One region of the Salibacterium sp. K-3 genome, then DNA from elsewhere that is predicted to be linked to it. Evidence: riboswitches for the same ligand, from Rfam matches in the RefSeq annotation. Region 1 holds a riboswitch; the other holds the start of a gene.

Region 1 (3,241 bases):
TGATCCCTATTCATGATCCTGTTTCACCTGTTTCACCTGTTTCATATGAAGACTCTGACGGAGATCAAGTTCCCCGACGTGATACAGCGCATTCAACAGTTCAATCTGGAAGGTCCCCGGACCTTGATTGGCCGCAAAGCCTTCCGCCCGTTCTGCTGCTGTGCCGTAAAACCCGAGAGCCGCCGCCGCTCCTTTGACGACGTCTTCCGATGCCGTTAAAAAGGAGGCCGCCACTGCACTGGCAAGGCAGCCGCTTCCGGTTATTCTTGCCATCATGGAATGTCCGTTGTAGATATGATACGTATCCCTGCCGTTGGATACCGCATCCACCGGCCCGGTGACGGCCGCCGGAAGGCCGAGGGTATCAGCTGCATATTCTGCAATGACAGCCGTATCCTTATTGGTGCCGGATACGTCTACTCCTTTCATCTCACTATCCAGTCCAGCGATGGCAGAAATCTCCCCAACGTTGCCGCGGAGCAGCGTCACATCCAGCTGCCGCAGCAGATCGCGGGCAGTGTTGGTCCGGTACGGCGTCGCTCCTGCTCCGACAGGATCCAGCACAACCGGAATGCCTTTTTGGGAAGCCGCTCTGCCGGCAGTATACATACTTTCCACCTGTTCCGGATGAAGGGTTCCGATATTCAGCACAAGGGCATCCGCTGCAGCCGCCATATCGGCTGCTTCGTCCGGGGCGTCCGCCATCACCGGGGATGCGCCGACAGCCAGCAGGCCGTTGGCGTTAAAACCAGCCACTACCTTGTTCGTAATATTGTAAATCAGTGGTTTTTGGTTTCTTACCTGGTCTAAAAAAGCTCCGACTTCTTTTGCTTTCATTTTTTACCTCCTTCCTTCGTGCAGCAGGTCCTCCCGGGAAAATCTCGATCCCCAGTGATTGACCGGACCGTTTCCTTTCCCGATACCGAGCGTTTGTGATACTGCATGGGTAATAAAGGTCTTACTGTTACGGATCGCCTCTTTCACTTCCTGCCCGCGGGCAAGATGAGCCGCGATCGCTGCAGAAAAGGTGCATCCGGTGCCATGGGTGTGATGTGTCTTTGTTCTGGGCACGCTTACGACATCCACTTCTCCATTGTAGTAGATAATATCCTCGGCATCTCCTGCCTTATGACCGCCTTTTATTACGGCTGCGGAGACCCCCATATCTTCGACAAGCATCTTTGCTGCTTTTTCAACATCTTCCCGGGTCTGAATGTCCATGCCGGTAAGCAGCCTGGCTTCATCCATATTCGGCGTGGCGACTGCAGCCAGTGGAAACAGTTTGTTTTTCATGATGGACGTGGATTCGTCCTCCATCAATGAATCTCCGCTGGTGGCCACCATCACAGGATCAATGACGAGGGGAATATCTGCGTTCTCCAGCAGCTTTGCCGTCTTTTCGATCATCTCCGGGGTGGCAATCATGCCTGTTTTAATAACGTCAGGCCTGATATCTTCAAGGACGGCCATAATCTGTTCTTCCAGTGCATCAATCGGCAGATGCCATACGTTCTGCACTCCTTCGGTATTCTGGGCGATGACTGACGTCACCACTGCCATGCCGTAGACTTTACACTCCTGAAATGTTTTCAGATCCGCATGAATACCAGCACCGCCGCTTGGATCAGTGCCGGCAATAGACAGGACACTCGGAATATCATTCATATTTTTTTCCTCCTTCAATAAGAAAAGCCGCTCTTCTTCAGGAAGAGCGGCTGCACATTCATCGTTTATCCATCTGTGCGTTCGCTCCACTTTCCTCCGATGGTACTAGCCATATCAGGTTCTGAGGGACCGATGCCCGAAAAAAGCATCATCTCAGCTGTGTTCAGCGCCCCTAGTGGATAGTTGTATCAATACGTCTTTATATATATCCTACTGGACAGGAATCAAACCTGTCAATCAGCTGCTGCTGTTCTTCTCTCCTTCTTTAATAATGGCTTCGAACTTCCTGAAGGTGCTGAGCATTTGTTTCAGCTCCTCCAGTTCAAGCTGAGTCAAATAATCCTGGACGATAGACGTTTCGAACATGTCAAATTCTTTTTTCAGCTGTTTCCCGGTTTCTCCGAGACTCATCGTTACTTCCCTGCGGTTGTTTTCATTGATGAAACGGATCAACAGATCTTCATTTTCGAGTTTATTTACGGATTGGGTGACCGCGCTTTTTGAAATACCGAGCCGCTCCGCCATTTCCCCAAGCGTCATCCCTTCGTGCCGGATAAACAATATCATCATGGATTCCTGGCGGGATGTGAGCTGCAGTTTACTCAGGATCGGCAGTTTCGGCTGCAGGTATTTCACTATATTTTCCAGTGAATCGATGGATTCCAAATAGATTCGTCTATATTCCTGTGTATTCATGATTGATTATCCCCTTTTCTCTTCCCCGTTACAGGACAGCATTGATCCGTCCGTTGTGCAGCAGCGCTCCGACCGCTCCGCTGTACTCTCCCTGCGGCAGGAAGTAAGGTTCTTTTCCCCGTAATTGTGTGTAGCCTTTTATTATCTCTTTTAGTGTATCATGGCCCGCGAATGTCGAACCAATATAAACAACAGCATTCGTATCCAGACGTTCCGCAGCCTGCACACTCATGGTCGTAATCGTTTCGCCGATCATTCTTACAATCGCTGCAATATAATCTTCGTTGGAAAATGTCGATTCTTTCATATTAGCTGTATTTCCAAAATTACTGGCAGTGAGTTCTCCGGGAATCGGTGGTGTCTCGTGGGAGTAAATGTCAGCCACGGTCATATTCAACGATGGTCCGTCCCCTTCCCGGCCCATTTTTAAAATGGTTTCAAAGTCATCTTCACCTGTAAGCAGATAAGACAGGCCGAGGAGGGTTCCGCCTCCCATACCGCTTCCTCCGATACGTTCATACCTTTCCCCGGAAACATAATGTATCGAAGTTCCTGTTCCAACGTTGGTTACAAGAAACCGGCTTCCGACAGCGGAGTCCAGACCCTGCTGTTCAAGCAGCCGGCGCACTCCTGCACAGGTCGCCTCAAATTCATTGACTTTGATAATCCGTTCCGGAAATGCTGCAGCCAGCACCCCCGCCTTCCCACCTGTTATATGTATTTCCGGCTCTGAAAAGCGGTTATGTATCCAATCAATGATCTCATCGATCTGGTCGGTTCTCATTTTCTTATATTGTATCCTGTCGTTTTTCGTATATACGATCTTCGCAAGTGTTCCGCCGGCATCAATACCTACATACTGCCTGTTCATCGGCTCTGC
Region 2 (3,241 bases), on a different contig from region 1:
ATGCACCCCGGGCATTGACCGGAGTGGCGCGGATGGCTGTCCTTCTTTCCATAAGTGGAATCATGCTTGCTTTCTTTCAGGAGTACAGCCCGCTTCTCTCTTTTGAAAATCCTTCGTCTCTTATCATAACAGCTTTTCACTTAATTCTCTCTACGCTGCTGGGTGTGCTTTTATTCTTATTATGGCAGAAAGTTTCAGCCAAAAACAGAGTGACAGTATCCCTTTTGTACCTTGTTATTTATATATCCGTCTTTCTCCCCAGTTTTGTCATGGCGATGAGCCTGTTTTACGAAGCACTTGGATCGGCCGGCATCCTGTTTTTTGATATGCTCCTGCTTCTGGTAAACCTCTTTTTGAAAAGTCATTACCGCTTTTACAACGACTATTATCAGGCGGCATACTTTGACGAGCTGACCGGCCTGCCGAATGCCAAAAGCTTTGATGAACATCAAAAAGAGTGGAACGGCAGGTATTATGTATTTCTGATTAACATTGATGAATTCAAGCGGATCAACAGTTATTTCGGCAGGGAAGGCGCTGCATACATATTGATTTCCTATGCCAGCCGGCTTCTTTCCCGGTGCGGATCAGACGGACGGGTCTACCGGATAAACAGCGATGAATTTGTGATCGTGGCAGGTCCGGAAATCTATGACCGGCTAAAACAGATGCTTCCTGCTGATGTGAACGAACCGTTTCTGTATCATCATGAACCTATCTATCTGGAAATCAGCATCGGTGTCAGCGAACATCCGGCTTCCCACAGAAAACCGGCACCGCAGCTGCTTCAGGAGGCCAATATGGCCATGCAGAAAGCAAAAGAAACCGAAGGGTCGTCGCTCTCCATCTATACACAAGCCCTTGCCGACGCTTCCCTTTCCTATATCAAACTGCAGCGGGACCTGCATCATGCAGTCCAGTCAGAAGAACTGTACTTGATCTTCCAGCCGCAGCTTTCTGTTACGGACGGGACTCCTTTCGGTTTCGAGGCCCTTCTGCGCTGGGAGCATCCGGATCATGGATATATTTCCCCCGGCGAATTCATCCCGGCCGCTGAAAATTCCAGTTTGATCCACCCTCTCGGCCGCTGGGTGTTAAAAGAAGCATGCCGGATGTTAAAAGAAAGACAGGATTATGGAAAAAGCATGTACAGTGTATCCGTAAATGTGTCTTTCCGCCAGTTTCATGACCCGGGATTTGAAGATTACGTCATCGACACGCTCACCCGCTTTGATATTGATCCTCGTTTGATCACACTCGAGCTCACAGAATCCGCCACCATTGATAATCTTCACGACCTGGTCCCGACGCTTACCAAATGGAAAGAAACCGGGATCAGACTGGCACTCGATGATTTCGGCTCCGGGTATTCTTCGATGAACTATATCGGCACCCTGCCGTTCGATCTGATTAAAATTGACCGTTCGTTTATCCAGGACCTTCCTGCCTCCTGGTCCAAAGGAGCTATCGTGCGAGCGGTGGTGACACTGGCCCATGATTTGAATATGAAAGTGATCGCTGAAGGAGTGGAAACGATGGAGCAGTGGCACTGGCTCCACTCTCATTCCTGTGATGCCGTCCAGGGTTTTCTCATAGGCAGAGGCAGCCAATGGATAGACGCCGGCATTTACGAATCCTTTCGATGAGAAAAGGGCGGCGTTAAAGCATATTGTTTCAGCCTCCCCCGGCGCGGGAATAAGAGAAATAACGTATTCTATCACAGAAGGGAGTATTCTGATGAGCCTGAAAAAGAAATTATTCTCGACTGCCAAGGAATATCTGAAAGATGAAAAAAACCGGGAAAAAGCAAAACAGGCAGCGTCGACGGCCGTCAATAAAGCGAAACAGATGAGAAAAAAATAGATGTACGCTGCATCATTTTTTCCGTGAAAAATTTTGACAATTCTGTGTGCGCGTGATATGATGCAGACAATTGCATAAAACGAGTCCGCTGGGGGCGCTGTAAAGCTGAGATAAGGAATGCTCGATTCCTTGGTCCCTTTGAACCTGATCTGGTTAGTACCAGCGAAGGGAAGTGGAGCCGGCAGATCTGTCTGTGGACAGTGGTGCGCTCCTGTGTGCACCATCTCATCCATAATATCTCCTATAACAGAGCCGCTCCATTTCCGGAGCGGCTCTTTTTATGTGAATAATCACAGAAAGGCAGGAGATGAAAGAATGCGATTTTCAGAGAAACTGAGGCAGAAAACGAACCACATTTTTGAGGCGTGCTATGACCACCCGTTCATTCAAGGCATCGGAAACGGTCATTTGGAAAAGGAACAGTTGATTCATTATGTGAAACAGGATTATGAGTACCTGAACGCCATGATACAGGCGCGTGCGCTCGGCATGGCAAAATGCAGCACCCGCGAAGACATGGAGATGTTTCACACCGGCATCGGATTCATTTTAAACAGCGAGATCCACCCCCACCACAATTTATGCGACCAGGCCGGCGTAGGCTACGATGAGCTGCAGGGATATCCGCTCGCGCCCGTCGCACAGCATTACGCCAAACATATGCTTCACACCGCCTATGAAGGCAATATCGGGGATATTATCGCCGCCACCCTGCCGTGCCCCTGGATTTATCTATATGTTGGAGAACGACTTGTCGAGGAATACAACCCGGATGAAACACATCCGTTCTACGGCTGGATTTCATTTTACGGGAAACAGGAAGAGCCGCGTATGCAGGAATATCTGGATAAACTGGATGCCATGGCAGAAAAAGCTTCCGACGAAGAGGTGAAACGCTGGGAAGAACATTTCGTGGATGGCTGCCAGCTCGAGTACATGTTTTTTGATATGGCTTATAAAGCAGAGGATTGGCCGTTCGCTGAAAATAAAAAGCCGGAGAGTGCAGAAAAATGAAGCAGACCCGCACCATGAATCTCCGTGAAATTGTTGTCATGGCTTTTATTTCCGCCGTCTTCGGCGTACTGTATCTCCTCTGGATCTTCCTCGGGCAGCTCGTCACCGGTTTACTCGGTCCGGTGGGCGGCGGATTGATGGCCGGTTTCTGGATCATGGCCCCCGTCGTCTGTGCGCTTATCATCCAGAAACCGGGAGCAGCTCTTGCTGCCGAAATGATCGCAGCCGGAACCGAAGTCATGGTCGGATCTGTTAACGCCGGGTCTGTTCTTATCCTTGGTTTCACCCAGGGAATCGGTGCGGAACTCATTTTTGCCATATTCCGCTACCGCAGTTTCAAACTGCCCGTGCTGATGCTGGCCGG

What was found. Region 1 has a riboswitch for thiamine pyrophosphate ahead of thiD (bifunctional hydroxymethylpyrimidine kinase/phosphomethylpyrimidine kinase). Riboswitches for the same ligand answer to the same signal wherever they lie in the genome.
Region 2: it holds a riboswitch for thiamine pyrophosphate, as region 1 does, so the genes downstream of both, tenA (thiaminase II) here and thiD (bifunctional hydroxymethylpyrimidine kinase/phosphomethylpyrimidine kinase) in region 1, are expected to answer to the same signal.

What each region holds. Positions count from the first base shown of each region.
Region 1 covers NZ_JBSVZE010000003.1:46,604-49,844, forward strand. The annotation lists gene thiE (thiamine phosphate synthase) at 1-14, opposite strand, end outside; gene thiM (hydroxyethylthiazole kinase) at 7-837, opposite strand; gene thiD (bifunctional hydroxymethylpyrimidine kinase/phosphomethylpyrimidine kinase) at 841-1,665, opposite strand; TPP riboswitch at 1,740-1,849, opposite strand; gene ACW9JV_RS15855 (MarR family winged helix-turn-helix transcriptional regulator) at 1,903-2,361, opposite strand; gene coaW (type II pantothenate kinase) at 2,390-3,232, opposite strand.
Region 2 covers NZ_JBSVZE010000001.1:581,964-585,204, reverse strand. The annotation lists gene ACW9JV_RS02695 (putative bifunctional diguanylate cyclase/phosphodiesterase) at 1-1,646, shown strand, start outside; gene ACW9JV_RS02690 (hypothetical protein) at 1,738-1,863, shown strand; TPP riboswitch at 1,944-2,051, shown strand; gene tenA (thiaminase II) at 2,179-2,877, shown strand; gene ACW9JV_RS02680 (ECF transporter S component) at 2,874-3,241, shown strand, end outside.